DNA from 3 places in the Bacillus sp. 05T21 genome. Region 2 is predicted to be linked to each of the others. Evidence: riboswitches for the same ligand, from Rfam matches in the RefSeq annotation. Region 2 holds a riboswitch; each other region holds the start of a gene.

Region 1 (7,852 bases), on a different contig from region 2:
TTATTGATTCGGTTGTTGGAGGGGGAGGGTTAATTTCGCTTCCTGCACTTATGTTTGTTGGTTTATCACCAGCTTCGGCAATCGCAACGAATAAATTAGCTGCAACGATGGGGACGCTTACGAGCACAATTTATTTTATTCGATCAGGTAAGGTGAATTTTCGGATTGTAGGAAAGTTAATCCCGTTAACTATTATTGGAGCAGTCGCAGGGGCTTTAGTAGTAAAGTTTATTCCGCCTGATATTTTGCGTCCACTAGTGCTCGTAATGTTGGTTTTTATTGCCATTTATATTATTGCGAAAAAAGATTGGGGAAGTGCATCTACCTATAAAAAGATGACAAAAGGAAAAACATTAATGTTTTTCTTTGTTATTTTAATGATAGGATTTTATGATGGATTTTTTGGACCAGGGACAGGATCCTTTTTAATTTTTGCATTTTTATTAATTGGTTTGGATTTTATTCAAGCGGCAGCATCTGGAAAACTTTTGAACTTCGTTAGTAATATCGTATCTTTAATTACTTTTTTATTTTTAGATGTGATTCATTTTGAATACGGTATAATTATGGGCTTATCAATGATTTTAGGTGCTTATTTTGGATCGAAGTTTGCGGTTCAAAAAGGTGTTGGATATGTAAGGACTTTATTTTTATTAGTTACTATTTTATTAATCGGGAAAAATGTTTTGGAATATACTCATATTTTGTAGATTCATACGTATGTATGAATCTCTTTTTTTTATTATATTTTAAAAATTTATTAATTTTTAAAATATAAGTCTAGGAATATTTGAATAAATCTAAATTATCGTGTAGAATAATGTTGTAAAATGTAAACGTTTTTCTAAGGGGAGGCTAAAAAGATGGTAGTAGCATACAAACATGAGCCATTTACAGATTTTTCAGTAGAGGCTAACAAATTAGCGTTTGAAGAGGGTTTAAAGAAAGTAGAATCTTATCTTGGACAAGACTATCCATTAATTATCGGGGGAGAAAAAATCACTACAGAAGACAAAATTGTTTCTGTAAACCCTGCAAATAAAGAGGAACTTGTTGGTCGTGTTTCAAAAGCAAACCGTGAATTAGCTGAAAAAGCAATGCAAGTAGCGGATGCAACATTCCAAACTTGGAGAAAGTCAAAACCAGAAATGCGTGCAGATATTTTATTCCGTGCTGCAGCAATCGTTCGTCGTAGAAAACATGAGTTCTCTGCTATTCTTGTAAAAGAAGCAGGTAAACCATGGAATGAGGCAGATGCTGATACAGCAGAAGCAATCGACTTTATGGAATATTATGCTCGTCAAATGTTGAAATTAAAAGACGGTATTCCAGTAGAAAGCCGTCCAATTGAATATAATCGTTTCTCTTACATTCCATTAGGAGTAGGTGTTATTATTTCTCCTTGGAACTTCCCATTCGCAATTATGGCAGGTATGACAACAGCTGCTGTAGTTTCTGGTAACACAGTATTACTAAAACCAGCTAGTACAACTCCTGTAGTAGCAGCGAAATTTATGGAAGTATTAGAAGAAGCTGGTTTACCAGCTGGCGTAGTAAACTTCGTTCCAGGTAATGGCTCTGAAGTTGGTGACTACTTAGTAGATCACCCTCGTACACGTTTCGTTAGCTTTACTGGATCTCGCGATGTAGGTATTCGTATTTACGAACGTGCAGCAAAAGTAAACCCGGGACAAATTTGGTTAAAACGTGTTATCGCTGAAATGGGCGGTAAAGATACAATCGTTGTTGATAAAGAGGCAGATCTTGAATTAGCAGCTAAATCTATAGTTGCATCAGCATTCGGATTCTCAGGACAAAAATGTTCTGCATGTTCTCGTGCAGTAATCCATGAAGATGTATACGATCATGTATTAAATCGTGCTGTTGAATTAACAAAAGAATTAACAGTAGGTAACCCAGATGCAAAAGATATTAACATGGGACCTGTTAATGACCAAGCTGCATTCGATAAAGTAATGAGCTATGTTGCAATTGGTAAAGAAGAAGGTAAAATCGTATCAGGTGGCGAAGGAGACGATTCTAAAGGCTGGTTCATCCAACCAACAATCGTTGCTGACGTTGCAGAAGATGCTCGCTTAATGAAAGAAGAAATCTTCGGACCAGTAGTAGCATTCTGTAAAGCAAAAGACTTTGATCATGCACTTGCAATTGCAAACAATACAGAATACGGTTTAACAGGAGCAGTTGTTACTAACAACCGTGACCATATTGAAAAAGCACGTGAAGACTTCCACGTTGGTAACTTATACTTCAACCGTGGATGTACTGGTGCAATCGTAGGTTACCAACCATTCGGTGGCTTTAACATGTCTGGTACAGACTCTAAAGCTGGTGGTCCTGACTACTTAGCACTTCACATGCAAGCAAAAACTACTTCTGAAACTTTATAAGAAATAGTAGAAGAGATCTTCACAGTCTGTGAAGATCTCTTCTTTTTGAGAAACTCTCTATAATAGGAGTTAGTTAATTTGAATCGAAAGGTATTACCATATATTACTATTTGGTGGTTAGAACTAGCTAAACCCTATTAATATCGGGATAAACATGTAAATAGAAACAAAACAACGAGAAAAATTGACTTATTAGTCATATTTTTTAGTATTCATTTTGAGGATTTCCTGTATAATACAATTTGAAAGAAAATCTATGGTTAGACAAGAGAACACTCCTTTCGGCTTTGCTAACTGAAAGGAGTGTTTTTTTTTAGGTCGCTAAAAACTCTTCTGTACTCATTATATTTGCGTATACTCCATTTAAACTCGCCAAAATTGTATTATGAATATAAACAGCTGGTATAGTAGCATTCTTAAATGAAAGATCTTTTGTAGCACAAGCATCGTGTATTACGGTACAGTGAAGGCCAAAATCAAAAGCAGCTCTTACTGTAGCATCAATACACATATGGGTCATCATCCCGCATATTACGACGTGCTCAATTCCTGAACGTTGTAATTGTTCTAGAAGATCAGTTTCTCGGAAGCTATTTGGATAATGTTTAAGGATAACGGTTTCCTCTCTAAGTGGACGGACATTTTCGTGAATATGGACACCTTCTGTATTGGGTAGGAAAAAGGTAGCGCTATCTTTTATAGCTACATGTTGGATATGAAAAATAGGTTCGTTTCTTATTCTAAAATGTTGTAGTAGCTGACTAGCATATTCACTTGCTTCTACTGGATTACGTAATTCCATCATTCCGCTTGGAAAATAATCATTTTGAATGTCGACGAGCAAAAGAGCTGTTTTCATATATCTATCTTCCTCCGATTTCATATTCAAATAATGTTATTCAATGAGTAGAGAAGATTCTCCTTTTTAAAAGTATGAGTGAGAAGGATTTTACATAACTTTAAAAATCACTATTGTATTGTTACTTCTTATTTAAAAATTTAAATAGAGAAATAATTAATGTTTTTTCTAAAAATTGTATTGACTCTCATTATTCTGAGTTCTATAATAAGACTTAATTAAACGACAATTAAATCGATACACTCTTATCCAGAGAGGTGGAGGGACTGGCCCTACGATACCTCAGCAACGGATTTTTTAATACCGTGCTAACTCCAGCAAGCCTATAAAGGCTTGGAAGATGAGAAGATGTGAATGAGTACATATAAAAGTGCTCTCCTTCTTATCTTTTATTACTGATAAGAAGGAGAGCACTTTTTATTTTACCTCGAAAGCTCTACTTCAAGTTTTTACAGCATATAGGAGGGAAGAAAATGATTTCTTTTAACAATGTAAGTAAAGTATATGAATCAGGTGGGCAATCTGTTCATGCGGTTGAGGATGTAACGCTGTCAGTTGAAAAGGGCGAAATTTTTGGCATTATCGGATTTAGTGGTGCTGGAAAGAGTACGTTATTACGTTTAGTAAATATGTTAGAAAGACCAACTGCAGGAACAATTTCAATAGATGATAAAGATATTACATCATTATCGGCGAAAGAATTACGGAAACTAAGACAAAGAATTGGGATGATTTTCCAAAGTTTTAATCTATTTAATTCAAGAACGGTGTTTGGGAACATTGCTTATCCATTAAGGTTAGCGAAATTGCCGAAGAATGAGATAAAAGAAAGAGTGAATGAACTACTAAAATTTGTTGGTTTAGAAGATAAAGCGAACTATTATCCAGAACAGTTATCAGGTGGGCAAAAGCAGCGTGTTGGGATTGCAAGAGCACTTGCGACATCACCGGATATTCTCATATGTGATGAGGCAACATCAGCTTTAGATCCGGAAACAACGACAGAAATCTTAAATTTATTAAAGAAGGTAAATAGAGAGTACAATTTAACGATTCTACTTATTACACATGAAATGCACGTTGTGAAAGAGATTTGTCACCGTGTAGCCGTTATGGAAAAAGGAAAAGTAATTGAAGAAGGAAAACTGTTTGACGTTTTCACACAACCAAAAACAAAGACCACTCAAAATTTTGTACGCTCTGTTATTAATGATCACTTACCAGAAAGTGTTCTAGCGAAAATTCAAAACGGAGGTCAGATTTATCGCCTGACTTTTACTGGGGAAGAGACAGGGCAGCCTGTACTATCATATATTGCGAAAAACTATAACGTCGATGTAAATGTTCTTTATGGAAATATTATTGAACTCCAAAATGTGCTATTTGGAAATCTTCTTGTAGAGCTACAAGGTGAACAGAAAGAAATTCAAAAAGCATTACAACATCTAAGACTGCAAGTGCAGCTGAAGGAGGTAGAAGCTCATGCGAGTTGATTGGAGTATATTTTGGCCTCGCATATTAGATGCGACGGGGGATACCCTTTTAATGGTAATTGTAACCCTTATATTCGCTACAATTCTTGGTATACCTCTAGGTTTACTATTGTATGTAACGAGAAAAGGAAATTTTTTAGAAAATAAATGGGTCTTTTCTATTCTTAATATCATAATTAATACAATTCGTCCGGTTCCATTCATTATCTTTTTAGTAGCTTTAAGCCCACTAACAAGAAGTGTTATTGGAACGACGATTGGAACGGCTGCAGCAATCTTCCCAATGACGTTAGTTGCATCAATTGGTATTGCTAGAATGGTTGAAACAAATCTTGTTTCCGTTCCGAAAGGGGTAATTGAAGCAGCACAAGCAATGGGCGCTTCACCACTTAGAATTGTTTTTGAAATCCTCGTACCAGAAGCTTTAGCACCATTGATCTTAGGTGTCACGTTTATGACGGTTGGTTTAATTGAATTTTCTGCAGTTGCTGGGCTTGTCGGTGGTGGCGGTCTTGGTGACTTAGCAATGACATATGGTTATCAACGCTTTGATACGTCAGTTATGTTTGTAACGGTCGTTTTACTTATTATTCTTGTACAGGTAGCTCAAAATTTAGGGAACTACTTTGCGAAAGTTTTTTTACGCAGATCATAAAAAGGAAGAGGGGAAAAGAAAATGAAGAAAATTTTAGCATTTGCATTATCAGCGATCGTAGGAATTACAGCGTTAAGCGGCTGCTCAGGTGGAGACACAGGTGCAGGAGCGAAAGAGAAAGTAGTTCGCGTCGGTGTAACTGGAACAGATGGAGACGTTTGGGAAATTTTAAAGAAAAAAGCTGAAAAAGAAGGGATTAAAATTAAACTGGTTGAGTTCTCTGATTACACAACACCCAACAAAGCGTTAGCTGATGGAGATATTGAACTAAACTCATTCCAGCACATCGCTTTCTTAGAGCAATTTAAAAAGGAGCATAAGTTAGATATTACAGCTGTTGGTACAACGCAAATTGCACCGATGGGCTTATACTCTGAAAAATATAAGAAAGCAAATGAAATCCCAGATGGTTCGGAAATTGCTATTCCGAATGATCCAACGAACCAAGCACGTGCATTAAAACTTCTTGATGCAGCTGGATTATTAAAGCTTAAGAAAGATTTTGGTCTATTTGGGGATCCAAGCGGTATCGCTGAAAATCCGAAGAAGTTAAAAATCACACCGGTTATCGCACAGCAAACACCTCGTGTATTAAAAGATGTAGCAGCTTCAGTTATTAATAACGGTGTTGCTGGTCAAGCTGGATTAGATCCAGCGAAGGATCCTATTTTCTTAGAAGATCCAAAGAATGAAAATGCAAAGGCCTATATTAATATTTTCGCAGCTCGTACGAAAGACAAAGATGATCCAACGCTGAAAAAAGTAATTGAATTGTATCATTCAAAAGAAGTAACAGATGCAATTAAGAAAGAAACGAATGATGGTTCAATTTCAGTAGATCTTTCACTTGATGAGCTTGCAAAAATCGCAAAATAATATTGAGTTTAACGGACTAGCAGTAGGAACCCCTCCGCTGTTAGCTCGTTCAACATATAATCTACTTAACAAACAAAACCCTAATTCTGTACCTTCCAATTTTGTATAACATAGAATCCAATGTTTGTTAAGTAGAGTGATGGACCAGGAGTTTTCCTGGTCTTTTTTTAATTAAAGCAGCTGGCTAATAATAAGGAAATCCAAATTATGATTGGGTAAGAGATTAAACTAAAAATGAGTGTACTTGCTAATTTCTTTTTAGGGATTAATAGTTTCTTTGATGAAAATAAGAAAAGAGAAAATAGGATAATGATAGATGCTGAGATTACTCCTGGATTATAAGAACGATAAATGAAATACAAGATAATATGTTGAACGGTGTTAAAGAAGATACAGCCCTGTATAAAAATGATCAAGTAAATAGAAGATATGATGCTTAATTGATATAGAATGACTATGAGTAAGACGAAGGTTGTTAATATGGAAATTGCAATGAAAAATTGTTTGTTAGTTATAAAATGGATCGAAAATCGATTAGCGATATATTGTGGCATTTGGAAAGCTTCTTCAAGGTTATGAAAAAAGAATAGAAGGGGGATTAGCCAGATTATATTAGTGGTGAAATGTCTTGTTGAAGATGTGTTTATCAACTTATATCAGCTCCAATAAAGGGATAGAAAGCCTATAAGAAAAGGCTTTCTACAAGGGTATAGTTATTCAATTATGATGCTTTTTAAATTACTCTCAGGTTGCGGTTGTTCTTCAGCATAAGAGGAGAGCTCCTCTTGCAAAATATTTAGTGCGTGCTTAGCTGATTGCTGAATCGGATTCGGTAGCTCTTCTAATATACGCATACCGATTTTTATTTTTGTACGAATTACCTTTCTTAGTAATTCATCATGCATGTACTACACCTCCAAACCGAATGTTTAGTACATCATCTTCAAACTTAGCTCCTTGAATAGAAAGGTGTGTTAATGTTTTTGGTAAGGTGATATTTCGCTTCATAGAGCCGGCTCGAATAATAAGTTCATCACCTTTTTGATTTAATGAAAGTTCACTTTTGTTTGAGAAGGGAATGGACAGAACGAAAATATACTCATCGCCATCTTTTTTTACATATTGTGTGCGGCCATTAAATTTCACTTCAGTAGGAGAAGGGTCTGATTTGAATAAAGTATTTCCTACACGCTCTAACATAGGTAAACCAACAACTTCTTGTTCAAACATGGGAGCTTCGTAAATAGGAAGTGGCTGAAAACTATCTTTAATTAACGCCTTATATTTCTTTTGTGTATCTTTCCATGCCTGAAAGTAAGGGTCGGTAACAGTGTTAGGGATGACGCGGTTAATCATAATGGCATCTACGTTATAATCGTATAAGTTTAAATACGTAAAGCTGCGCTGAGCTTCTTTAATGACCATTTTTTCAGGATTTACAACAACGCGAATACTCGTTACTTCTCGGTTTGATAAAATAGCTCTCATTTCTCCAAGCTGTTCAAGTGTATTTGTTAATTCATCCATAATATCATCGGTTGGAAGGGGGACACCAAGA
Region 2 (7,852 bases):
TCTCTTTGCGGAGGGGGTTGCGCATGAAAAGATGGGGAATTGAGTTATTAATTTTAAGTGTCGTTATTATTTGGGGGATTAACTATACGATTGCGAAATATGGACTTTTAGAATTTACAGCAATTGAGTTTACTGCAGTTCGAATGATGACAGCAGCACCACTACTGTTATTACTTACGTTCTTTATCGAAAAGTCACTTTATATGGAGCGAAAAGATATACCAAGATTAATCATCGTTAGCGTTGTAGGTATTGTACTGTATCAAACGTTATTTATGGAAACTGTAAAATACACATCCGCTACAAATGCTTCTTTACTCATATCTATTTCACCTATTTTTACAACTTTATTTGCGATTTTCTTGAAACAAGAAAAATTCTCTTCTCGAAAGTTAGTTGGTTCCATGATTGCCTTTATTGGTGCTACATTAGTTTTAGTAGCGGGGCATTCACTCGCTAGTTCTTTCTATGGAAATGGGATTGGACTTATTACATCAATATGTTGGGGACTTTATCCCGTTTTAGCAGGGCCGCTTATTAAAAAATACTCAGCATTACGTGTTACTGCATGGTCGACATTAGTTGGAGCGATTCCGCTTTTATTGTTAAGTGGTCCACATGTATTTGTCATGCCATTTCACATTACACACGGAATGACACTATTTGCTTTACTATATTCTATTTTCTTTGTAACAGTATTCGGTTTAGTCATGTGGTATGTTGGTGTTCAAAAAATTGGTGCGTCACATACGATGGTATATATGTATATTACGCCGCTTGTAGCTGTTTTATTTGCAGCTGTATGGGCAAATGAATATGTATCGTTTCAACAAATAATCGGTGGAATCATCATTTTCTTCGGTTTATGGTTTGTGAAATCAGAGAAAGTAGAAGCTAATTCTATCGTGCAAGAACCTATATCAAAATAGGAAAACAGATCATTTATGATCTGCTTTCCTATTTTTTTATTTTTGGTAAAAATACGAGGAATAAAATGGAAGTAATAAGTGGGATTAAATTAAGAAAAGGAATACGGAAGAGTGTAATAAGAATAATACCTGGAAGAAGAACACCGAGGACAGCATAGAAAATACTATGTTTTTTCATGTACCAATATAATGAAAGTCCAATAAGTGCAGGAACAATGAGATGAATGAGAGCCATTAAAAAATAAATCATTAGACGCCCCCTTTATTAATGTGCTTATTACATCATATCCGTATGTTCATAGATTGATATCAATTTTTTCATAATTGGACGAAAATGTTTTGAAAAACGTCACATTTATGAGGGATTCTATATTAGAAATCTTGTATAATATTATTTCCTAAAAGCATTTAAAAAACATAAACATACTGTTTATGTTTTTTAAATTTGAGTGAAATGAATTTTTAGTAGTATGGACTCGAAAGAAATGAGTTATATAGCTTTGGTTGGATAGATAAAAACTATTGAAGGGGAGTACAATATGATTAGTATGTCATTAAGGTCGTTTAAAATTCAATCGTATTATCTACTAGGTATTCTGTTATTAGGCTGGATGTTAACACCGTTTTCAGCACATTTTCTAGGTGCTGGAATTGGACTTATTGTAAGCATGTATTGTGTTTGGATTTTAGGAAGGCGTATCGAAAAGCTTGGAGATAGTATAGTAAAGAAGACGAAAGCGCCGACGCTTGGTATGTTTAATCGCTTTGCAGCTGCAATTTTGGGTGCTATTATTATGTACGAAATTGAGCATCATATGGTAATGTGGGCATTTGCAGTAGGTATTCTGGGTGGTTATTTCTTAATCGTTATTAATTTAGGTTATTATAGTATGAAGGATGAAGAAGAATTAACAAAGGGTTAAAAGAGCTAAAAGAGCTAAAAGAGCCTCTTTTTAGATGGAATAGAGGATCCAGCGGTGGATAGAAGCGGTTAGGGCCTTTTTTTGTTTCCATGCGGTGTGAAACCAGAAGGATGTAGTGAGTGGGGGAATAGTTTATATGTTCGAAGCCGTGGTTTGTATGTTTGAAAATCCGAGTATATCAATTGAAAATTAGGTTTGGAACTTTTTTAGATGGAATAGAGGATCTGGCGGTGGATAGAAGCGGTCAGATCCTTTTTTAGTCCCATACGGTGTGAAACCAGAAGGATGTAGTGAGTGGGAAAATAGTTTATATGTTCGAAGCCGTGATTTGTATAAATGAAAATCTGGTTACTTAAATTGAAAATTGGCTTACTCTGGAATAAGGGATCCGGCGGTGGATAGTACAACAGGAAGCGTAACTTTGTATAAAATATAGGTTTCCGCTTCCAATAAGTTAATATGAAATCACTTAGTAGTATGACTCTTAGGTTCTTTAAAAAAGTTGGATACAATACAACAAGCTATTCCGATAATTAGAATAATGTATTTTATCGTTTTACTTGTATGCTCAAATAAATTAACGTTAAGCATCACAAGTCCCCAAAACATTTGAATCGCTCCATAACTGAATAAAATTTTTCCTGTACGAGAAAAATTTTTCATGGGCCTCACCCTTTCCTTTATATGTAAATTATATCATATCATAGGAAACTACAAATGAATGATTATAAAAAGAATTTTCTGTAAATTTATGGGTATTGGTATGCAATAGATGAAGAGATTAAAGTTTCACTTTATATAAGATATAGAAAGAAGCTTACGTTTTTAACGTAAGCTTCTTTTTTATGTAAGTGTGTGTAACCGTTAAGCCGCATTGGGTTTTGTCGGTGAGTACGCGGAACTTTACGGTTACACGACACTTATTCATATGAGTAAAAGGGTTATTCCAACAGAAAATTTGTAATTAAGCGATTGGACCGCCTAAGTTAATAATAGCTTCAGAAACGCTATCGAATTTTTTGAAGTTTTCTTTAAATTCGTTTGCAAGCTCAATTGCTTTCGCTTTGTAAGCATCTTTATCAGCCCAAGTTTGTTCAGGCATTAATACTTCATCAGGTACACCTGGAACATGACGAGGTACTTCAAGGCCAAAGATGTCGTGTTTTGCAGTTTCGGCTTTAGCAAGTTCACCGCTTAGTGCTGCTTGAATCATTGCACGAGTGTAACCTAAGTTCATACGTTTACCAACGCCGTATTCGCCACCAGTCCAGCCAGTGTTTACTAAGAATACTTTCGCATCATGTTTCTCGATTTTTTCACCAAGCATTTCAGCATAACGAGATGCATCAAGCGGTAAGAACGGTGAACCGAAGCAAGTAGAGAATGTAGCTTGCGGAGATGTAACACCGCGCTCTGTTCCTGCTAGCTTACTAGTGTAACCGCTTAAGAAATGGTACATAGCTTGCTCTTTTGATAACTTGCTGATTGGAGGCAATACGCCAGATGCATCAGCAGTTAAGAAAATAATTGTATTTGGATGTCCTGCAACACTTGGCAGTACGATATTGTCAATCGCATGCATAGGGTATGCAGCACGTGTATTTTCTGTTAAAGTAGTATCGTTATAGTCAGCGATGCGTGTTTGACCATCAATGACAACGTTTTCTAAAACTGAACCAAATTTGATTGCATCGAAGATTTGTGGTTCTTTCTCATGAGAAAGGTTTACACATTTTGCATAGCAACCGCCTTCAATATTGAATACGCCGTTATCAGACCAACCGTGCTCATCGTCACCGATTAATTTACGGTTTGGATCAGCAGATAATGTTGTTTTGCCTGTTCCAGATAAACCGAAGAATAGTGCTACGTCGCCTTCTTCGCCTACGTTTGAAGAGCAGTGCATAGAAAGAATGTCTTGTTCAGGTAGTAAGAAGTTCATAATAGAGAAGATTGATTTTTTCATTTCTCCAGCATATTCTGTACCACCGATTAGTACGATACGTTTTTCGAATGAAACCATAATGAATGCTTCAGAATTTGTACCGTCAATTGCTGGATCTGCTTTGAAGTTTGGTGCAGAAACAATTGTGAACTCTGATTCGTGAGTTGCTAATTCTTCTTCATTTGGACGAATAAACAATTGATGTACGAACAAATTATGCCATGCATATTCGTTAACAACTTGAATTGGTAGGCGATAGTTGCGATCAGCGCCAGCAAATCCTTTGAAGATGAATAACTCTTCTTTTTCTTTTAAGTATTCTAAAACTTTTATATATAATTTATTAAAATGTTCTTCAGAGATCGGTTGGTTCACGGCTCCCCAAGCAATTTTGTCAGCAACCGATGCTTCCTTCACAATAAATTTATCTTTAGGAGAACGTCCTGTGTATTTTCCTGTTGAAGCAGAAACGGCACCAGTAGAAGTTAATTTCCCTTCGTTTCGCATTAATACTTTTTCCACTAATTGCGGAACACTTAATTGAATCTGTGCATTGCTTCCGTTCAATAATTCATGTAAACCAATTTGGACATTCACAGTACTCATATTTATATACCATCCTTTTCATTTAATGAAATATTTCTCGTAATCCCCATCAATAGTATAACACAATTATATAAATAATGTATACTATTTATTTATTTTTGTTTGTGTGAATGTATCATTTCCCTATTAATATTTCATTCTATGGGTATTGAGAAAAACTTTCAGGAAAATGTGAATATTAATTGACAAATGAATATCATTTCTTTAGTATAGGTTGGGACGGATACTCTCTTATCCCGAGCTGGCGGAGGGACAGGCCCGATGAAGCCCAGCAACCTCACTTGTAGTGGTAAATACAGGTGAATAGGTGCTAAAACCTGTGCGAGGCTAACGGTCTCGAACGATAAGAGCAAAGGGCAAAAAGCAGTATGCAAGTAGCAAATTAAACCTTTCCTCTATGTTAAGTAGGAAAGGTTTTTCTGTATGCTTGTGTGGGAGAATAAATGTATGTCGCAGTTTGTGGCAAATTAAGGATGAGTTCCGTACAATATATACAATTACTGTAGGGAGGTTTACCACATGACAAAAAAACGTCATCTGTTCACATCTGAGTCTGTAACTGAAGGACATCCAGATAAAATTTGTGACCAAATTTCTGATTCAATTTTAGATGCGATCTTAGCAAAGGACGCAAATGCACGTGTAGCTTGTGAAACAACTGTAACAACTGGTTTAGTATTGGTAGCGGGGGAAATTACGACTTCTACTTACGTAGATATTCCAAAAATCGTTCGTGAAACAATTCAAGGCATTGGTTACACACGCGCAAAATACGGATTCGATGCAGAAACTTGTGCAGTTTTAACATCTATCGATGAGCAATCTGCTGACATCGCTATGGGTGTTGACCAAGCACTAGAAGCACGCGAAGGTCTAATGACTGACGCTGAGATTGAGGCAATTGGTGCGGGAGACCAAGGTTTAATGTTTGGCTTCGCATGTAATGAAACACAAGAATTAATGCCACTTCCAATCTCGCTTGCTCACAAATTAGCTCGCCGTTTAACTGAAGTACGTAAAGATGACACATTATCATACTTACGTCCGGATGGAAAAACGCAAGTTACAGTTGAGTATGATGAAAATGGTAAACCTGTACGTGTAGATACAATCGTAATTTCTACACAGCATCATCCAGATGTTACGTGGGAAGAAATCGATCGCGATTTAAAAGAGCATGTAATTAAAGCTGTAGTTCCAGCAGAATTAATGGATGGAGAAACGAAATTCTTCATTAACCCAACTGGCCGCTTCGTAATTGGTGGACCACAAGGTGATGCTGGTTTAACAGGACGTAAAATTATCGTTGATACTTACGGTGGATACGCTCGCCATGGCGGTGGTGCATTCTCTGGTAAAGATGCAACAAAAGTTGACCGCTCTGCAGCATATGCAGCTCGTTATGTTGCGAAAAATATCGTAGCAGCTGGTCTTGCTGACAAAGCAGAAGTACAACTTGCATACGCAATCGGCGTAGCGCAACCAGTATCAATTTCAGTTGATACATTTGGCACTGGTAAAGTATCTGAAGACGTACTAGTAGAACTAGTTCGTAACAACTTCGATCTTCGCCCAGCTGGTATTATTAAAATGCTAGACTTACGTCGCCCAATTTACAAACAAACAGCAGCTTACGGCCACTTCGGACGTACTGATGTAGATCTTACATGGGAACGTACAGACAAAGCAGCTACTTTAAAAGAGCAAGCTGGTCTATAATATATGAAAAAAAAGCTTTGCGCGTGTCGCAAAGCTTTTTTTATTTGGTTTTATCCCGCATTAACGGGCAGTAAGCCTCCCACCTCAAAATTCGGCTGTAAAGCAAAAAAGTTAGGTAGGAGGCTAACTGCCCGTAAAAGCCCGATTGGTTCAACTAATAATCAGTGGGGAAGAACAAAATCCCCACTGATTAAAGTTTCACTTTATTTACTACTTGAATGCAAGAACTACAATAAACTTCCCCGTCTAGCTCAATATACTTCTTCATATTTGTCATACCACTTGCCGGAAATGGCATATGAATCCACGCTTTTTCATACGTTTGTATTTCCTTTTCACATGATTTACAAAGGATTGGTTTCTTACGGAACATAGACGGTCACCCTTTCAGTTGGCGTGCTTTTCCTGCGCAAAAAGCACTGCTCAGTAAAAATAGCGTTGCGAATATAATACTCACTAATGTAGCGTATGGAATTGCTCCTTTTAGAGAAAAACCGACAGTGATGGAAGCAACAAATAAGAGGATGAATGTTGTTGTTAATTTTTTGTATAGTTCCATAGTGAGTGAACCTCCAAATTATTTTGTAATTTAAAATGAAATCTACTATGTAGAAAATATAAGGGGATTTAAAGAGTTAATGGTGTGTAGTCCAGGCGTATAAGAAGGTATATTTTCCTTTTTGTGGTCGTATATACTTATATTGTATCACGGTGCATCATTGGCTTCATACATAATTGTGTAAAGATATGTATGATAAAATGAAGAAAAGTCTTTAGGAAAGGAAAGATGAAAAATGAGTGTAACTGAACATAAAAAACAAGCTCCAAAAGAAGTGCGCTGCAAGATTGTAACGATTTCCGATACACGTACGGAAGAGACGGATAAGAGTGGTCAATTGTTACATGCATTATTAATAGAAGCAGGACATAAAGTGACCTCTTATGAAATTGTGAAAGATGATAAAGAGAGTATTCAGCAGGCTGTTTTAGCTGGTTATCATAGGGAAGATGTTGATGTCGTGTTAACGAATGGCGGAACTGGTATTACGAAACGTGATGTAACGATTGAGGCAGTTTCAGTGTTATTAGATAAAGAAATTGTTGGATTTGGTGAGTTGTTCCGTATGATTAGTTATTTAGAAGATATCGGAAGCGCTGCGATGTTAAGTCGAGCAATTGGCGGTACTATTGGAAGGAAAGTTGTCTTTTCAATGCCAGGGTCTAGCGGAGCAGTTCGTCTTGCGATGAATAAGTTAATTTTACCGGAATTAGGTCATATTACATTTGAGCTACATCGCCAATGAGTAAGTGGGCTGGAATTGTATTGGCAGGAGGTATGTCGAGTAGATTTGGTGAGCCGAAAGCATTAGCAATTTGGAAGGGGAATACTTTCGTTGAGCATATTGTGAAAGTGATGACAAGTAATTTGCAAGAAGTTGTAGTCATTAGTCATTCTGATATAAAAGAGCGAGTAGAGAAACTCGTACAAGTTCCTGTTATAGAAGATATTCCGCATTATAAAGGAAATGGACCACTTGCTGGAATTGTATCAGGAATGGAATATGTAGAAGCAGATTGGTACGCTATTATGCCTTGCGATGCGCCAAATGTTTCGCATGAATGGTTTACCATTTTACTAGAGCAAACGAGCAATGAATATGATGCGGTTGTCCCTATTATTAATGGAAGAAAACAACCGTTACTTGCAGCGTATCATAACCGTGTGAAAG
Region 3 (7,852 bases), on a different contig from region 2:
CTTGCGAGTAAAACGAACATTAGAAGTCCTTTTAGCGTACCTTCTAATTTCCCTACCTGCTCTTGTGAGAATAAAACAAGCCCAATTAAAATCGCTACTGCAACAGAATAATGAGTAAGAATAGAATCTGCTCGATCATCAATTAGCCAGAAATATTCATAGATTGCAATACCTATCCAAAATAAAACAGGAATAACTAAAATAGATGATTTCTTACCCTTTACAACTTTCTCATTTCCTCCTTTATCCACCGCGCGAATTTTATTACCGCTTCTAGTCCATGGAATCAAAAATAAAGTGAGAATAGCTAAAACTATAAATTTCATCAAAGGCAATGTCCCCTTTTCTTTTGTCTTCTCCATAAGTATAACAAATAAAGGGTAATCAGGTAAAAATGGGAATAGAAATACTTTTAATTACTTATCACCGCGGCTTAATACAAATCCACTAACTACATATAAAACTGAAGCAATGTAAAAAATAGTCCCTATCGTAAAGAAGTCCACTAGGTAACCAGTTGCAATTATAGCTACTGCTCCTCCAACCGATGTCCACACATGATATTTTCCAATTTCATAACCAGCTTTTTTCTGTTCTACCTTTCGTGCTAACGACGTCTTCTCCGTATTGCGCTGCACAGCACCTAAAATACCCATTAAAATTTGGAGAATGTATACATGCCAAACTTCTGTTGCAATAGGGAAAAAAAGCATTAATATAGCCATGGACCATGCGTATATAATTAATAACTTTCTATCACCTACCCTATCAGAGATTCTTCCAACTAACGGATATACTAGAGCTGAAGTTAAGGCAAATAAGCCGTACGCCCAGCCAAATTGCGAGAAACTATTTCCTACATTTCGAAGCAATAGTATATAAAAAGGAAATACCATACTACCCGCCATCATAATAATGCTTTGTGAGGCTACAAATCTTCTATATGTCATTTGCTATACTCCTTATAAAATAAATTCACAAACCTTTCCTCTGGGTCTACTTCCTTCTTCTTCTGAAGGAATTCTTCTATGCGAGGATACGCTTTCTTTAGTTGCTCCTTTTCCGGATAAGAATAATACGGTAAATAATAACTTCCATTATGCTTTAACGTAACATCAATCATCTTTTGAATGACCACTTTTGTTTTCTTTATTTCATCTTCAGAACGCCCTTGATTAATTAGAAGCACAAGCGCAAACATATCATCTTTCGCATAAGATAGCACCGCATTCTCATTCTTTTCTACATAGCGGATTGTGATGTTAAGAAGGTTTAATTCCTCTTCATTTAAAACACTTCGCAAATCATCTATATACTCTGCAAAACCATCTATCGGTACAAAGTACTCTTGTAAAACTTCGGTCAAGTTTGGATTATCGTATTCCATAAAAGCACTATCAGATCTCATTACGTTATTTCGAGTTTCGTACTTACCATCTGTACGTTCAAAATAACTTCTTTGTATATCCCAAAATGCGCCCTTTCCCCAGTCACTATAACGTGATAACCCAAGTAAGAATTTCGGCGCAGCTATAATATTTTCTTCTTTTAATTTGCTGTACTCTCCCAGCTTCTGTTGATCTTCTGCCAGTACATAATCTGTCACATACATTTCTTTTAAAAATGAATTTGGGGCAACAGAAATACGTGCTAAATGCATACGTATATTCTCGTCCCTTCGCACTTTATTCTTAAAGTATGAAGAGTATTCTTTATAATCTAGTACCTTCGTGTCCGTTTCATACAATTCATCGTTTGTTAACTGTAGCGTCACATCTAAAATCACACCAAATAATCCATATCCTCCAATTACATACGGAAACAAGTCAGCATTTTCTTCTCTATTTACATTACGCACCGTACCATCTGCCATTAACAATCTGAACGACTCTACTGTATCAATCAATGCTTCATGACGAATATCACGCCCATGTACATTTACACTTAATGAACCACCAACAGTAAAAATATTTTGAGATTGCATCACTTGAACTGCAAGACCATATGGATTGATTTTCTTTTGAATGTCATTCCATGTGACACCACTTTGCACCCTAATCCTCTTCTTCTCCGGATCGAATTCTAATATTTCATTATATCCTTTCATATCAAGCATCGTACCGTTCGGATAATACGTCTGTCCGCCTTGGCTATGTTGCATACCTGCAATAGAAATCTTCTCTCCAGAAACAGTTGCATCTTGTACTAACTTTTTTAATGAACTTTCATCCTCAGCATTTTCAACACGTTTAATTTTCGTTGGAAGCAACTTCCCTACATCACTCATAATAGGATGATCCAGTTGCTCTTTGTATGTATATATAGAAGTCGCGAGCAACACTGTATACGCTACAATAACAACTACTATCTTTCTTTTTTCCAAATGGCACTCTCCTCGTTTGAAATTCTAATCTCACTAGTACTTCTCTCTATTCTTATTGTACCTACTTTCTTAAAAGGAAAATACTACACTGTAAAAAAGAACTAGCTTTCTTTTACTTATTATGAAGTGAAACTATAAGCATGATTTAAAAAATATTTAAATATGATGTAGAGGAAAATAACTTAATTCAGGAGGTCGCTATGAAAGCAATTATTTGCACAAAATACGGGCCACCTAACGTTCTCAAGCTTCAAGACGTAAAGAAACCCACTCCTAAAAAGAATGAAGTGTTAGTTAAGATTCACGCAACAAGTGTAACAACTGGAGATTGTAGAATGCGAAGCTTTACTAGTCCCCTTTTATTTTGGATTCCTATGCGAATTGTATTAGGTTTTAGGAAACCGAGAAAGCCTATACTCGGTGTAGAGTTATCTGGTGAAATTGAGGAAGTAGGAACAGATGTAACTCAATTCAAAAAGGGGGATCACATCTTTGCATTAACAGGACTTAACGTTGGTGGTTATGCTGAATACACATGTGTACATGAAAGCGGATTGATAGCATTAAAACCTACCAATGTGACGTATGATGAAGCTGCAGTTATTCCTTTCGGCGGAACTTCAGCATTACATTTTTTGAGAAAAGGACACATAAAAAAAGGACAGCAAGTACTTATATATGGCGCTTCCGGATCAGTAGGTACTGCCGCTGTACAACTTGCTAAATATTTCGGCGCGACTGTTACAGCTGTTTGTAGTAATTCAAATTTTGAGCTAGTGCAATCTTTAGGGGCTGATAACGTAATTGATTATATGAAAGAAGATTTTGCTGAACGAGGCGAACGCTACGATATTATATTTGATGCAGTTGGAAAGTATAAAAAATCCCTTTGTGAAAGAGCGTTAACGCCTAATGGAAAATACGTATCTGTTAATGGAACAATGGCAAAGGTCAGTAAAGACGATATGAACCTATTAAAACAACTAGCTGAAACAGAAAAGCTAAAACCTGTTATTGATAGAACTTACCGATTGGAAGAAGTTTCAGAAGCTCATACGTATGTAGAGATGGGACATAAGAAAGGCAATGTTTCGATTACCTTAAAATAAAATATATTCAGAAAATAACATTGACAATTCCTTTTGTAAGATTTACTATTAGTACCATATTTAAAAACTACATACACATACTCTTATCAAGAGTGGCGGAGGGACTGGCCCGATGATGCCCGGCAACCGAGCTTATAACGTATAAGCTAAGGTGCTAATTCCTGCAGAACGATTTTCGTTTTGGAAGATAAGAGAGGAACCTATTTCGTCTATTCGGCACCTCTCTTATTTTTGAGAGGTGCTTTTTATTTTGGAACGTATATTAAGGGGGAATTATAGATGAAAAAGATATTATTAAGTATTGTAAGTGGAGCTGTATTATTGTTAGGCGCATGTGGTGCTAATTCGGATAAAGAGGTAAAAGCATTAGATGAGAAAAAGATTACAGTTGGTGTAACAGGCGGACCGCATGAACAAATTTTTGAAAAGGTGAAAGAAGTTGCAGCAAAAGATGGCCTCCAAATCGATATAAAGGTATTTAATGATTATGTAGCACCAAACGTATCTTTAGATGAAAAAAGCCTCGATGTAAATAGCTACCAAACAAAATCTTATTTAGACGTATTTAAAGCTGAACGTAATATGAAATTAACTGAAGTATTTTCCACAGTAACATTCCCTATGGGTATATACTCTAAAAACTTAAAAGATGTAAAAGAATTAAAAGAGGGCGACGCAATTGCTGTCCCAAATGACCCAACAAATGAGTTGCGTGCTTTAAAGCTATTTGAAAAAGCAGGTGTTTTAAAAGTTGATCCAAAAGCTACAGAAAAAGCGACTGCAAAAGATGTAATTGAAAATCCGAAAAATTTAAAGATTGTTGAATTAGAGGCATCTCAATTACCAACGCAGCTAAGTGAAGTGAAGGCAGCTGCGATTAATACAAACTTTGCATTAGGTGCAAAATTAAGTCCAGCAAAAGATTCTATTTTCCGCGAGGGAAAAGATTCACCATATGTGAACTGGGTCGTTGTTCGTACTGAAAATAAAGATGATGCTGTTGTAAATAAATTAAAGAAAGCTTATCAATCTAAAGAAGTAAAAGATTTCATTGAGAAAAAATTCGATGGTTCTGTTTTACCGTCTTGGTAGGAGCTGACTATAATGATTGAATTAAAAAACATCTCCAAAGTATTTTCAACAAAAAAAGGGAATGTTGAGGCCCTTAAACCAACTTCCCTTAAAGTAAAAAAGGGTGAAGTATTTGGAATCATCGGATATAGCGGCGCTGGTAAAAGTACATTAATTCGTTGTGTAAATTTATTAGAAAAACCAACGACAGGAAATATCATTATAAACGAACAAGATTTAACAACCTTATCGACGAAAGAACTCGCAAAAGCGAGACAAAAAATCGGCATGATTTTTCAAGGATTCAATTTACTTAAAACCGTTACCGTTTATGAAAACATCGCACTACCCTTACGCCTATCTGGTCTTCCCAAAAATGAAATTGCAAAAAGGGTAGAAAAGTATTTACGCATTGTTGATCTCTTTAATAAAAAAGATGCCTATCCAAGTGAATTATCTGGTGGTCAAAAACAACGTGTAGCAATCGCTCGCGCACTATCTCATGAGCCAGAAGTTTTATTAAGTGATGAAGCAACGAGCGCATTAGATCCGGAAACGACCGATTCTATTCTTGATTTATTATTAAAGATCAACGAAGAAATCGGAATTACGATTTTGCTAATTACACACGAAATGAATGTCATCCAGCGTATTTGTGACCAAGTTGCTGTAATGGAACATGGATCTGTCGTTGAAAGTGGAACAGTGAAGGACATTTTTACAGATCCACAACATGTAACAACGAAGAAATTTGTAAATAGCGCGTTTGCAGCTAAAATTCCAGAAGAGGTACAGAAAGAACTACAAAGCACCGGGGAAATCGTAACACTTTCATTTATAGGAACCGCTTCAGGAGAACCAGCGTTAGCTGTCGCTACAAAACGTTTCCACGTATATCCTAATATTTTATCAGGCAATATTACGCAGTTAAAACATGAGGCATATGGGAAACTGGTCGTTCATATGCAAGGTGAAAAAAGTGAAGTACACCGTGCCTTATCATTTTTACAAGAACAAGGAATTATCGTAGAAGGAGGTAGAACAGATTATGGGAAACAAGTCCTTTTTGGATGAGTGGGGTAACGTAATATGGGAAGCAACAATTCAAACCTTTCAAATGACATCTATTTCACTACTTATCTCTATTCTTATTGCATTACCACTCGGCGTCACACTTGTTTTAACGAGACCTGGTGGACAGCGAGAAAATAAAATTATCTATCCTATTCTTAATACAGTTATTAATATCATTCGTTCTCTTCCATTTATCATTCTATTATTCTTCATTTTACCTTTTACAAAGTTTCTAATGGGAACGTCCATTGGCGTACAAGGTGTTATCGTACCACTTGTTGTCTTCACAGCCCCTTACATTGCCCGTTTAATGGAAACTGCTTTATTAGAAGTGGACCGTGGTGTCATTGAAGCATATCAAGCAATGGGAGTCTCTACTTTAAAAATCATTTGGCACGTTATGATTAAAGAAGCTCGCCCGTCTCTCGTACTTGGATTAACAATCGCAACGATCGGCTTAATCGGTGCAACAGCAATGGCTGGACTTGTAGGTGCTGGCGGCCTTGGTGATTTAGCATATCGATTCGGGCATTTACGCTACGAACCTGAAGTAATGTATGCAACAGTCTTTATTTTGATTATCCTCGTTCAAGGATTACAGTCATTAGGGAATGGTATAGCACGAAGATTGAAGAAAGATTAAAAAGAAGGTATCTCACTGAAATGAGATACCTTCTTTTTAATTATAAAATTATCTCTTAAATCCACCTTCTGAATGAATAACTTGCCCTGTAATCCATTCGGCTTCTTCGCTCACTAAAAACTTAATAAGCCTTGCTGCATCCCTCGGCTCACCAATTCTCCCAAAAGGAAACATCGGTCTTAATCCTTGCTTTATCTCCTCAGTCATCCATCCTGTACTAGTTGGACCTGGATTAATTGCATTCACTGTTATCCCTAAATGGGCCACTTCCGCTGATAACGTACTAGTAAGAGCGTCAATTGCTCCCTTCGTTGTTGCATACGCTAATTCTCCTGCCATAGGTCCTTTAAATTGTCCCGACGTCATATTCACAATTCTACCACCAGATTTCTTATCAAACCTTTGGGCAAATTGACTACTTAACAATGTAGTCGCACGAACATTTACCATGTAGTGCTTATCTAGTTCTTCAGCAGTCAAATTAGAGAAATCATTATTTGTAGAATATGCTGCATTATTAATTAATATATGAGGGTACCCTAATTGTTCAGTAACTTTATTTATAAGCTGATTTGATGCATCATTCTGAGTTAGATCTAACTCCATGCTCGATACTTTGACACCGTTTTGTATCAACTTTTCTTTTAATTGTATTTGTTCATTTTTATCAACGCCCCAAGGCATCTCTTTATCGTATTCTGTCCAATACGTAAAAAATATATCGTATCCAGCCTCTGCTAACTCCGTGCAAATAGCTGCTCCTATACCGTCTAGACGACTAACACCTGTAACAACAGCTACTTTATTTTTCAATTGATTCATCATATACTCCTCCAAGTTTAAAGGACGCATATTTTATATAAGAGATATAAATTTCCCCACATAGGCATCTACCCTTACAAAGGGGATGTACAAGCTAAATATGCAGTCCTTGAATGATTTACAGATAGCTAAATAAACCCTCACTTACGAGAGAAAAATTCATCTATCTAATTTCTAATCATTACAAGTTCATCCACATATCTACTCTTTGCCTCCTTTTGATATATCTCCATTATTAGTCTACCAAAATAGATGAAATGTTACAAAAAATAAAACAATTACTCCTAACCTATTTTTGTTCACATTTCCTCCATTGTGAATTTATTCACAATGGATATATAATAAACATGTAAATACAATACATTGGAGGGATTTCAATGGTTATCAATTTTTTAAGAACTGATAAACGCGCTACTTTCATATTATTATTTTTACGACTTTACATAGGATATGCATGGCTCGCTGCTGGAATAGGAAAAGTTTTTGGACAGTCTTTTGATGCAAGTGGTTTTCTAAAAGGAGCTATCGCTCAAGCATCAGGTGACCACCCTGCAGTACAAGGTTGGTGGGCAGATTTTCTTCAACATTTTGTTCTTCCAAACGCAGACCTATTTAGCTTTTTAGTTCAATGGGGAGAAATTTTAGTAGGGCTAGGTTTGATTTTAGGTGGATTAACAAAAACAGCTGCATTTTTCGGCATCATAATGAACCTTTCATTTTTATTAAGCGGAACTGTTAGTGTAAACCCAA

The links. Region 2 has a riboswitch for S-adenosylmethionine ahead of metK (methionine adenosyltransferase). Riboswitches for the same ligand answer to the same signal wherever they lie in the genome.
Region 1: another riboswitch for S-adenosylmethionine. It lies ahead of AC1DKZ_RS28835 (methionine ABC transporter ATP-binding protein); the one in region 2 lies ahead of metK (methionine adenosyltransferase).
Region 3: another riboswitch for S-adenosylmethionine. It lies ahead of AC1DKZ_RS24585 (MetQ/NlpA family ABC transporter substrate-binding protein); the one in region 2 lies ahead of metK (methionine adenosyltransferase).

What each region holds. Positions count from the first base shown of each region.
Region 1 covers NZ_JBFTMD010000031.1:16,275-24,126, reverse strand. Annotated here, with positions in the region: gene AC1DKZ_RS28850 (TSUP family transporter) at 1-710, shown strand, start outside; gene pruA (L-glutamate gamma-semialdehyde dehydrogenase) at 864-2,411, shown strand; gene AC1DKZ_RS28840 (cysteine hydrolase family protein) at 2,725-3,270, opposite strand; SAM riboswitch class I at 3,513-3,617, shown strand; gene AC1DKZ_RS28835 (methionine ABC transporter ATP-binding protein) at 3,744-4,763, shown strand; gene AC1DKZ_RS28830 (methionine ABC transporter permease) at 4,753-5,418, shown strand; gene AC1DKZ_RS28825 (MetQ/NlpA family ABC transporter substrate-binding protein) at 5,440-6,294, shown strand; gene AC1DKZ_RS28820 (HXXEE domain-containing protein) at 6,462-6,944, opposite strand; gene AC1DKZ_RS28815 (DUF3926 domain-containing protein) at 7,008-7,199, opposite strand; gene AC1DKZ_RS28810 (ArsA family ATPase) at 7,192-7,852, opposite strand, start outside.
Region 2 covers NZ_JBFTMD010000013.1:29,751-37,602, reverse strand. Annotated here, with positions in the region: gene AC1DKZ_RS20455 (DMT family transporter) at 24-929, shown strand; gene AC1DKZ_RS20450 (hypothetical protein) at 958-1,179, opposite strand; gene AC1DKZ_RS20445 (ATP synthase subunit I) at 1,469-1,852, shown strand; gene AC1DKZ_RS20440 (hypothetical protein) at 2,318-2,515, opposite strand; gene pckA (phosphoenolpyruvate carboxykinase (ATP)) at 2,817-4,403, opposite strand; SAM riboswitch class I at 4,632-4,753, shown strand; gene metK (methionine adenosyltransferase) at 4,923-6,122, shown strand; gene AC1DKZ_RS20425 (hypothetical protein) at 6,313-6,495, opposite strand; gene AC1DKZ_RS20420 (hypothetical protein) at 6,502-6,681, opposite strand; gene AC1DKZ_RS20415 (MogA/MoaB family molybdenum cofactor biosynthesis protein) at 6,917-7,426, shown strand; gene AC1DKZ_RS20410 (molybdenum cofactor guanylyltransferase) at 7,423-7,852, shown strand, end outside.
Region 3 covers NZ_JBFTMD010000019.1:70,322-78,173, forward strand. Annotated here, with positions in the region: gene AC1DKZ_RS24565 (DUF3981 domain-containing protein) at 1-326, opposite strand, end outside; gene AC1DKZ_RS24570 (MFS transporter) at 417-950, opposite strand; gene AC1DKZ_RS24575 (FAD-binding protein) at 947-2,383, opposite strand; gene AC1DKZ_RS24580 (NAD(P)-dependent alcohol dehydrogenase) at 2,584-3,492, shown strand; SAM riboswitch class I at 3,573-3,686, shown strand; gene AC1DKZ_RS24585 (MetQ/NlpA family ABC transporter substrate-binding protein) at 3,772-4,584, shown strand; gene AC1DKZ_RS24590 (methionine ABC transporter ATP-binding protein) at 4,597-5,637, shown strand; gene AC1DKZ_RS24595 (methionine ABC transporter permease) at 5,612-6,280, shown strand; gene AC1DKZ_RS24600 (SDR family oxidoreductase) at 6,329-7,105, opposite strand; gene AC1DKZ_RS24605 (DoxX family membrane protein) at 7,480-7,852, shown strand, end outside.